One region of the Pseudomonas sp. TE24901 genome, then DNA from elsewhere that is predicted to be linked to it. Evidence: predicted binding sites of a transcription regulator. Region 1 holds the regulator's gene; each other region holds the start of a gene.
What was found. The regulator FliA, encoded in region 1, starts transcription of late flagellar genes. The targets are predictions, from matches to a motif close to CTAAAGTTTNNNNNNNNNNNGCCGNTAA.
Positions count from the first base shown of each region.

Region 1 (3,495 bases):
CTACAAGGAAATCCTGAAGGATTTCTTCATCGGCGCCGAAGCTCATGTGGGTGCTCCTTAGAAGCCTAAACTGGATAACAGGTCATCAACATCATCTTGACCCGATACAACGTCTTCACGTTTATCGGCATGAATCTGCGGACCTTCACCCTTGGCGAGATGTTTTTGTGGATCTTTTTCCGAGAGGATCGCTGCGCGGTCATGTTCGATACCGGCAAAGCGGTCAACCTGGCCTGCCATAAGCACCAATTTGAGCAAGTTGCTTTCCACTTCGGTGACCAATTGGGTCACACGCTTGATCACCTGGCCGGTGAGGTCCTGGTAATCCTGGGCCAGCAGAATGTCGTTGAGGTTGCTGGAAACCGTGCGGTTTTCCTGCTCGCTGCGCGACAGAAAGCCGTCGACCCGACGCGCCAATTCACGAAACTCTTCCGCGCCCACTTCCCGACGCATGAAGCGGCCCCAGTCAACGCTGAGGGCCTGGGCTTCATTGGCCATGCCATTGACCAGGGGCGTGGCGTTCTCCACCAGGTCCATGGTGCGGTTGGCCGCCGCCTCGGTCAGCCTGACCACGTAGGACAGGCGTTCGGTGGCATCGGTGATTTGCGAAATCTCTTCGGCCTGGGGCATGTGCGGGTCAATCTGGAAATTGACGATCGCACTGTGCAGCTCGCGCGTGAGCTTGCCCACTTCCTGGTACAGGCCGCGGTCACGGGTCTGGTTGAGCTCATGGATTAACTGCACCGCGTCGCCGAACTGGCCTTTTTCAAGGCTGTCGACCAACTGGTGAGCATGCTTTTTCAGGGTCGACTCGAAGTCTCCCTGTGACGTTTCTTTATGCTCCATAGCTCCCCCGTGGCAGCATCAATGACCGATGCGTTCGAAGATTTTCTCGATCTTCTCTTTCAAGGCCAGCGCAGTGAATGGCTTGACCACGTAACCGTTTACCCCGGCTTGGGCGGCTTCGATGATCTGCTCACGCTTGGCTTCGGCGGTCACCATCAGCACAGGCAGGCTGCGCAGTTTTTCATCAGCACGCACGTGGCGCAGCAAATCGATACCGGTCATGCCCGGCATGTTCCAGTCGGTTACCAGAAAGTCGATGCTCCCGCTGTTGAGGATCGGAATCGCTGTAATGCCGTCATCCGCCTCGACCGTGTTTGTGAACCCAAGGTCACGCAACAGGTTTTTTATGATCCGCCGCATCGTTGAGAAGTCATCAACGATGAGGATTTTCATGTTCTTGTCCAATTCGACCTCCAAGCAGTCTTAAACGCGCCCAGCACCTGGACGCGCCATTTCAATCAACAGGCGTTACACAAAAAGGACTGCCCAGGGCACCACGGTACGAACCCGCGAAAGCGATGGCTTTCACGGTAGCGTCTGCAGTGTCCCCACACTGCCTGTCAGCGCGCGCGCCACTCTCCCAACCGCCCCCGCAAGCGGGCTGCGCACTGGCTGTGCAGCTGGCTGACACGCGATTCGCTGACCCCCAGGACCTCACCGATTTCCTTGAGGTTCAGCTCTTCGTCGTAGTACAGCGCCAACACCAGTCGCTCACGCTCCGGCAAATTGGCGATCGCGTCCGCCAACGCACCCTGGAAGCGTTCATCTTCCAGGTCACGCGACGGCTCCAGATGTGCACTCGCGCCGTCCTCGTGCAGCCCTTCGTGTTCGCCGTCCTGCAACAGGTCGTCGAAACTGAACAGGCGGCTGCCCAAGGTATCGTTCAAAATCCCGTAGTAATCATCGAGACTCAATTGGAGTTCGGCCGCAACTTCATGATCTTTAGCGTCACGACCGGTTTTTGCTTCAATTGCGCGAATTGCATCACTGACCATGCGCGTATTGCGGTGCACCGAACGCGGTGCCCAATCGCCTTTGCGCACTTCATCGAGCATTGCGCCACGAATACGGATACCCGCATACGTCTCGAAACTTGCACCCTTGCTCGCGTCGTATTTGGTCGACACTTCGAGCAGGCCGATCATGCCGGCCTGGATCAGGTCTTCGACCTGGACGCTGGCCGGCAGGCGTGCCAGCAGGTGATAGGCGATACGCTTGACCAACGGCGCGTAGCGCTCGATCAACTCGCCCTGGCTGTCACGGGCAGACTTCTTGTACGCGTTGTAGCCAGTCGCTGTCATAGCACGGGTCCTGCGCTCGTCTGATGCACCAATCGCTCGACGAAAAACTCCAGATGCCCCCGTGGGTTGGCGGGCAACGGCCAGGTATCGACCTTCTGGGCAATGGCCTTGAACGCCAGTGCGCACTTCGAACGAGGGAACGCTTCATAGACCGCACGCTGCTTTTGCACGGCCTTGCGCACACACTCGTCATAAGGAACTGCGCCGACGTATTGTAAGGCGACATCGAGGAAGCGATCCGTGACCTTGGTCAACTTGGCGAACAGGTTTCGCCCTTCCTGCGGGCTTTGGGCCATGTTGGCCAGCACGCGGAAGCGGTTCATGCCGTAGTCACGGTTAAGCAGTTTGATCAGGGCGTAGGCGTCGGTGATCGAGGTGGGTTCGTCGCAGACCACCAGCAGCACTTCTTGCGCTGCGCGCACGAAGCTGACCACGGACTCGCCGATCCCGGCGGCGGTGTCGATCACCAGCACGTCGAGGTTGTCGCCGATATCGCTGAAGGCCTGGATCAGGCCGGCATGCTGCGCCGGGCTCAGGTGCACCATGCTCTGGGTGCCCGAGGCGGCCGGCACGATCCGAATGCCACCGGGGCCCTGGAGCAGCACATCGCGCAGCTCACAACGGCCTTCGATCACATCGGCGAGGGTGTGTTTGGGTGTCAGCCCCAGCAGAACGTCGACGTTCGCCAACCCCAGGTCAGCATCCAGCAGCATGACGCGACGGCCAAGCTCTGCCAGGGCCAGGGACAAATTCACTGACACGTTAGTTTTCCCGACGCCACCTTTGCCGCCGGTCACCGCGATCACCTGTACGGGATGCATGCTGCCCATTTTATTTCTTTACCTTGTCTTGCTTAGACGCAGGCTACATGGCTTGGCCGCGTGAATCGCTTGCAGACCATCGATGTAGATACATTTCACGGTGTTCATGCTGCCCTCAACCGACCCGTTTTGCCGGGTTGTGGTAAAGGTCAGCGAACATATCGGCCATCGCTTCCTCGCTAGGCTCTTCTTGCATTTGCACGCTGACTGCACGGCTGACCAGCTGATGACGGCGCGGCAGATGCAGATCATCCGGGATCCGCGGCCCGTCGGTCAGGTAGGCAACCGGCAATTCGTGGCTGATGGCCAGGCTCAACACCTCGCCCAGACTCGCCGTTTCATCGAGTTTAGTCAGGATGCAACCGGCCAGGCCGCAGCGCTTGTAGCTATGATACGCAGCGGTAAGAACCTGTTTCTGGCTAGTGGTTGCAAGCACCAGGTAATTCTTCGACTTGATGCCACGCCCGGCCAGGCTTTCCAGCTGCATGCGCAACGCCGGGTCGCTGGCTTGCAGGCCAGCGGTATCG
Region 1 covers NZ_JBSSAF010000006.1:10,646-14,140, reverse strand. The annotation lists gene ACVWVP_RS13180 (chemotaxis protein CheA) at 1-46, opposite strand, end outside; gene ACVWVP_RS13175 (protein phosphatase CheZ) at 58-846, opposite strand; gene ACVWVP_RS13170 (chemotaxis response regulator CheY) at 865-1,239, opposite strand; gene fliA (RNA polymerase sigma factor FliA) at 1,407-2,147, opposite strand; gene fleN (flagellar synthesis regulator FleN) at 2,144-2,977, opposite strand; gene flhF (flagellar biosynthesis protein FlhF) at 3,084-3,495, opposite strand, start outside.

Region 2 (3,495 bases), on a different contig from region 1:
CTGCGGTCTGCTCCTCGGTCGCGGCAGCCACCGACTGGTTCATGCCGTCGATCTCTACGATCCGCTGCGTCACGCTGACCAGGCGCGCACCGGCCTGGTTGGCCACTTCAACACTTTCCTCGCTGGAAGACTGGCTGGCGTTCATGGTGGTCACCGCTTCACGCGAGCCCACTTGCAGCGAGGTGATCATTTTGTGGATCTCCTCGGCTGACTCCTGGGTACGGTGAGCCAAGTTGCGCACTTCATCGGCCACCACGGCAAAACCACGCCCGGCTTCACCGGCGCGAGCCGCTTCGATCGCTGCGTTCAGGGCCAGCAGGTTGGTCTGCTGGGAAATACCTTTGATCACATCGAGGATGTGGCCGATGTTATCGGTGCTGGCATTGAGGGTTTCGATCTGAGTACAGGACAGGCTGATCTTCTGTGACAGCTCCGACATCGCCAGGATGGTTTGCTCAACGACCTTGCGTCCATCGTCGGCCTGCTCGCTGGCCCCGCTGGCGTGCTGGGAAGCATCGGCAGCGTTGCGGGCGATCTCTTGGGTGGCAGCACCCAGTTCGTTGATCGCCGCAGCCACGCTGTTGGTACGTGCACTCTGCTCGTCGGAGCCGATGATCGAGGCGTTGGACGACGCCATGACACGCTGGGACAGATCGTGCACCTGACGGGTTGCCGAGGACACTTCGGAGATGGAGGCGTGAATACGCTCGACGAATTGGTTGAATGCACTGCCGACTTCGCCGAACTCGTCCTTGCTGGTGACATCCAGGCGGCGGGTCAGGTCGCCTTCGCCTTGGGCAATGTCCTGCATGGCCACGCCCATGGTGGTCAACGGGCGTAGCAACACTTGAATCAACAGACTCAAGAGCACGGCAATCACCACCACCGCGATCAACATGGCGATCAATGCAGAAGTACGGAATTTGCCCAGCGGAGCGTAGGCCTTGTCTTTATCGATCGACAGACCGATGTACCAATCTGCCCCCGGCAAACCGCTGATAGGGGTGAACGACAGGATGCGATCCTGGCCGTTGAGCACGACTTCCTGGTTGACCTTCTCGATTCGAAGAGGGGTGCCCGGGTAGATGTCCTTGAGATTTTTCATCACCTGGTCCTGATCCGGACTGACGATGACCTGGCCGTCAGCGCTGACCAGGAACGCGTGGCCGATACCACCGAAGTCGACCGAGTTGATGATCTTCACCAAGGTCTGCAGGCTCAAGTCACCGCCGACCACACCCAGCAGTTCGCCGTTCTTTTTCACCGGCATGGCGATGGTGACGATCTGGCCACCCACTGCGGCCATGTAAGGCGGAGTGAGCATGGTTTTATCCGCTGCCACCGCTTGTTTATACCAAGGGCGCTGACGAGGGTCGTAACCGTCGGGCATCTTGGCGTCAGGACGCTGTGTGAACACGCCGTTGGTTTGGCCGACGTAGGTGAACTGGAAGTTCGAAGTGAACGCAGGTTGATCGACCAACCCTGGGAGGTCGGCACCGCTGCCTTGGTGGGCGACGTTCTGCGCCAGGCTTTCGAGCACCAGGATGCGGCCACTGAGCCAGTTCTGGACGCTACTGGCGGTGAGTTCGCCGGATTGCTGGATGGACGACTCCAGGTTTTGCTTGATGGTGCTGCGCTGCAGGTAGTCGTTGTAGAGCGTGAATAACGCGAAGGCCAGAACCACGACGCCTGACGCGGCCAACAGAATTTTATGACTGAACTTGAGATTCATTTCATCGACTTCTTTTGCCAAAGGGGGTGAGCGTGCCGAGTGGAACATTCCATGTAACGGGATAGGCGGACTCTCGGGCCGCTCTATTTCGGTGCACGCATGGCTCATCAGGCTTTCGGCCAAGCTCCGGCAAATCTTAGAAATTTGTGAGAAGCATCCTCTTTTGACGTGGGAAACCGACCAGCGGTACAGCCGCACGCCTCAGCGATTGCAAAATCTTTCAGCCTTCCCGACAATGCGACTAATTATCATTTGTGACGCTTGGCCAGGCCTGTGTGAATGCCATCTTCTGACTACATCCCGTGTGAAAGTGTTGTGCAGACGCTCTACAGCACCCATCACCATTGGCTCAACACATGGTTGCGCAGTCGCCTGGGTAATGCCGCCGATGCCGCAGACCTGGCGCAGGACACCTTTGTGCGGCTGCTGCAGAAAACCGAACGCTTCGAACTGAAGGCACCTCGCGCTTTTCTGCGCACCATTGCTCGGGGTTTGGTGATTGATCACTGGCGTCGTGAAGAAATAGAACGTGCTTATCTCGACGCTATTGCGCATCTGCCGGAGGCATTAGCGCCAAGCGCTGAAGCCCGTGTGTTGGTGCTGGAATTGCTGGAGGAGGTCGCCCGGCTTCTGGAAGGCTTGAAGCCCAAAGTGCGTAAGGCTTTTCTGCTGGCTCAGTGCGATGGGCTGGCGTACAAGCAGATTGCGCAGCAGATGGGCATCTCGTTGCGGTCAGTGGAGCGGTATGTCGCGCAAGGGCTCTATCACTGCTACGTCCTGCGGTATGGAACATGAATGCTTCCCGGCACGGCCCCGACTCCCAGGTCGTCAAACAAGCCATCAGTTGGGCGCTGCGTCTGCGTCACAATCGGGCCAATGTGCGTCTGCATGCGCAATGTGAACACTGGCGCGAAGCCCATGTTGATCACGAGTTGGCCTGGCAGCGGGTACAGGCGCTTCAGCAGGAATTGAACAGCCGGCTGACGGCGATCCCTGGGGCACACGCGGCGTTGGAGAGCAGCGCACAGGGGCTCGATCGCAGGCAGGCGCTGAAGGTGTTGTCTGGCATCGTATTGGTGGGCTCGGCAGGCTGGATCAGCAGGGATCTGATGGGCTGGCAGCGCTGGACGGCCGACCTCGCCACCGCCACGGGTGAGCGGCGCAACATTCAATTACCAGATGGCACTCGTCTGCAACTCAATACCGACAGCGCAGTGGACCTGAGCTTCGATCCTCAGCAACGCCTGATCACGTTGCTGCGCGGGGAGATCCTGGTCAATTGCGGCGCCGTGTCGCCAACGCCCCTGCTGGTGAAGACCCGCCATGGCCTGTTCGAAGGCATCGATGGGCGCTTTACCGTACGCCAAGAGCGCGATTGCACACGGTTGAGTGTGGTCAGCGGCAACGTGGCCATTCACTCTCCTCATACAGCCGGGGGACTGTCCACTCAGGCCCACTCGGGGCAGGACTATCTTGTGGACCAGACGCAAGCCGTCGTTGCTCCGCCTCTGGACATGGATGCAGGGGCCTGGGCCGACGGATTGATCATCACACGAGGCATGCGGCTTGAGGATTTCCTGGCAGAAGTGGGCCGCTACCGACAGGGTTATCTTGGCTGTTCGACCGATGTTGGCGATTTGAGGCTGTCGGGCGTGTTCCGCCTGGAAGACACCGACACGCTGTTGGCGATATTGCCCAAGACACTCCCGGTTCAGGTGCGCTATCGCACACGTTGGTGGGTGAGCCTGGAACGGTCCACCTGA
Region 2 covers NZ_JBSSAF010000019.1:106,754-110,248, forward strand. The annotation lists gene ACVWVP_RS28370 (methyl-accepting chemotaxis protein) at 1-1,732, opposite strand, end outside; gene ACVWVP_RS28375 (sigma-70 family RNA polymerase sigma factor) at 2,012-2,527, shown strand; gene ACVWVP_RS28380 (FecR domain-containing protein) at 2,524-3,495, shown strand.
Region 2: the regulator FliA is predicted to act here: its motif matches at 1,845-1,872, upstream of ACVWVP_RS28370 (methyl-accepting chemotaxis protein).

Region 3 (3,495 bases), on a different contig from region 1:
GCGGCGCGGAAGGCATTGCGACGCTGATGGTAGACCACCTCGTCGGGCATACTGCCGGTGTAGATGCGATGGCCGTCTTTTTCGCTGACGGTCAGGGTGCCCTTGCTTTCCCAGGCAACACGCACGCCGTCATGGAAACCCTCGATGCGGAACGGTTCGCCATTTTCGAGGTGGCGCTCACCGTCGCGCGGGATCATTTCGTCCAGGGCCAGCGTCCCGCTGTCCCGGTCAACGTCCACCAGGTAGCTTTGGAAGCGCTGGCTGCGTTCATGGAAAGTGATGATCAACGGATCATGGCTTTCTTGCAGCATCCGCAAAGTGCCGGCGATTTCCAGAGGCGTGGTGAGGACCTTGGGTGGCTGCGGGGCATCTTCCGCATTGAGGGCGTTGAACACGGTTCTTCCATCTCCAGACAAAATACGACTTCACGCAAGAACAGGCATTTTGCCAGCATGTAGCGCGCCTTGGATAGGGCGCGCTGAAAACCGGCGTCAGGCTTGGCTGCGAGTGCTTGGCTTGACCAGGCGCGAGGTGGAGCCTTGGGCGTTGTAGAGGGCCGGAGGCTCTCCGCCGTGGAGTATACGCAACTGGTTGGCGGTCGTGGCTTGCTGAAGCTGGATCGACTGACCGTTGAGCAGGTTGGCTTCCTGGCACTGGGCGAGCAATAGATTGAGGGCGTTGCTCTGTGCCAGCAGTTGGTCGCCGACCGAGGAGTGACTGGCCAGCTGTGCGAGGCCGTCGTGATCAGCCGACAGGCCCAGGCTGATGAGAATCTGGCTGCGCTTCTTGCCATGCTGTTCCAGCAGCACAATCAGCGACTGCTTGCGTGCGAGGATTTCCTCCAGCAAGCGCATGTCCCGGCCGTACAAGGCCAGGGACTCTTCTTTGAGCAGCTCGAGCAAATGTTGCGTCGGCGCCAGATCGTCAATGATCAGTTGAAGCAAATGTTCGTCGTGGTGCATGGCTGGCCTTGGGTTTTAAGCGTCCAAAAGCCCTGCGCAGGCCTTTGCCTAGCGCTCGGCTTCGAAGTTAAGCAGCTTGCTGGCTACACGGTTGCTGTCGACTTTATAGCTGCCATCGGCGATCGCCTGTTTCAACTCGGCCACACGGGCTTTGTTGACTACCGGTTGATCGCGCAGCGAGTCAGTGACCTTCTGCAACTGTTGAGCCTCATTGCTCAGGTGTACCGATTCCCCGCTTTGGCTGGCACCGGCCTGCTCTGCCTTGGCGGGCAGGGGCTGGGACTTGGCATCTACGCTGTCCTTGGCACCGCTGGTGCGCGTAGAGCCGGGCAAAGCCTGGGCGTTATTCAAACGGCTGAAATCAATGACCATAATAAAAAAACCTCTGGGTATTTGGACGCTTGCCATGTTTTCGGCCATACCCGGACAAACTTTAGGCTCGATTGACAATAAACCTGTTTGCGCGAACGTCTGGCGCACAGTGTAGGAAAAGCTGGCGTCCGATACCAGTGATCTATAAAGCCACCTCGACTTGACCGGGGGCTGTCACCCGCGCCTTGATCACGCGGTTGGAATTCAGGTTTTTCACGCGGATCTGCTCGCTCATGCCGCCGTTGGACAGCGCCTCCCCGGGCATTTTCACGTTCAGCGCGCCGCTGCTGGCAGAGATCACCACCTGATCGCCCTTGCGCACAACCTCGGCCTGCTCCAGATGCACCAGGGTTATCACTTGGTCAGTGACCATTGGTCGGGTCAATTTCTGCCCGATGGCCTGGTCCAGCGAAGTCAGGTAGCCCTGGTTGATCAGGCTGATATCCCGTTCACGTAGGGCGACGTCCTGGTCACCAATGATGCCGGTGCGCTTGAGCGGGCGGGTCACCACCACCACGTCACGGAACAGCTTGACCTGCGCCGGCACGAACACCGTCCAGGGCGACGCACCTTCACAGCGTACTTTTACCGTCACGCGGCCAATCGGCTGGGCCGGGCTTTCCAGGGTGGCTGTCAATTCCTTGTCGCACGCCGGCATGCGCAGGCGGGGGTCCAGCTGGTTGACCTGGATTTCGTAGCGCCCGGGCGTCTGGGTGGTCGCCAGATAATCTTCTACAGTGAACTCAAGAAAGCCCTGGGTGACGCCGATAAGTAGATCAGGCAAGGTGACGTTATCTGCGCGGGCCGTGGCCCCTGTGCCCACGGCAAGCAATGCCAGCGACGCACAGAGGAAGCTGCGTAGTCGTTGGGGAGCAAGGCGTCGGGAAACTGTCGTTTTAAGGTTCATGACCAATAAAAAGCAAAGCTCGTGCCGTTTAATGTTGGGTACGCGTCGTACCCTTTAGGTTTTAGCGTAGGAGTCTGGGCATGGCAGGTGTAATGGATTCAGTAAACCAGCGCACACAGCTGGTAGGGCAGAATCGCCTGGAGTTGTTGCTTTTTCGCCTGGACGGCAAGCAGCTATATGGCATCAACGTGTTCAAGGTGCGGGAAGTGCTGCAGTGTCCCAAGCTGACGATCATGCCCAAGTCCAGCCCGGTGGTGTGTGGCGTTGCCAACATCCGCGGGGCGACGATCCCGATTCTTGACCTGGCCATGGCCACCGGTTCTGCCGGCTTGCAGGACCGTGAGAGCCCGTTCGTGATCATCACCGAGTACAACACCAAGACCCAGGGCTTCCTGGTGCGCTCGGTGGAGCGCATCGTCAACATGAACTGGGAAGAGATCCATCCGCCGCCCAAGGGCACCGGCCGCGATCACTACCTCACGGCAGTGACGCGGGTCGACAACCAGTTGGTGGAAATCATCGACGTGGAGAAGATCCTCGCCGAAGTGGCGCCGACCTCGGAGAACATCTCGGTGGGTGTGGTCGATGCCGAAACCGCGCACAAGGCTGTATCGCTGCGGGTGTTGACCGTGGATGACTCCTCCGTGGCGCGCAAACAGGTCACTCGTTGCCTGCAAACCGTCGGGGTGGAAGTGGTCGCGCTCAACGACGGCCGCCAGGCCCTGGATTATCTGCGCACGCTGGTGGATGAGGGCAAGAAGCCCGAAGAAGAATTCCTGATGATGATTTCCGACATCGAGATGCCGGAAATGGACGGCTACACCCTCACGGCCGAGATACGCAACGATCCGCGCATGCAAAAACTACATATCATCCTGCATACTTCGTTGTCGGGTGTATTCAATCAGGCGATGGTCAAGAAGGTCGGCGCCGATGACTTCCTGGCCAAATTCCGCCCTGATGACCTGGCATCCCGGGTAGTCGACCGGATCAAGGCAGCAGATCACGGCTAGGGGATTTCCCCTGGCGGTCACACGATTTAAGAGGCGGTATCATTGTCTACGGGTAATTTGGATTTCGAACAGTTCCGGGTCTTCCTGGAAAAAGCCTGTGGCATATTGCTCGGTGAAAACAAGCAGTACCTGGTATCCAGCCGTCTCAACAAACTGATGGAACAGCAGGGCATCAAGTCGTTGGGTGAGCTGGTCCAGCGCATCCAGGGTCAACCGCGCAGCGGGCTCAAGGAGATGGTGG
Region 3 covers NZ_JBSSAF010000007.1:344,241-347,735, reverse strand. The annotation lists gene ACVWVP_RS16800 (flagellar brake protein) at 1-395, opposite strand, end outside; gene ACVWVP_RS16795 (flagella synthesis protein FlgN) at 492-962, opposite strand; gene flgM (flagellar biosynthesis anti-sigma factor FlgM) at 1,011-1,334, opposite strand; gene flgA (flagellar basal body P-ring formation chaperone FlgA) at 1,477-2,241, opposite strand; gene ACVWVP_RS16780 (chemotaxis protein CheV) at 2,322-3,254, shown strand; gene cheR (protein-glutamate O-methyltransferase CheR) at 3,297-3,495, shown strand, end outside.
Region 3: the regulator FliA is predicted to act here: its motif matches at 1,372-1,399, upstream of flgM (flagellar biosynthesis anti-sigma factor FlgM).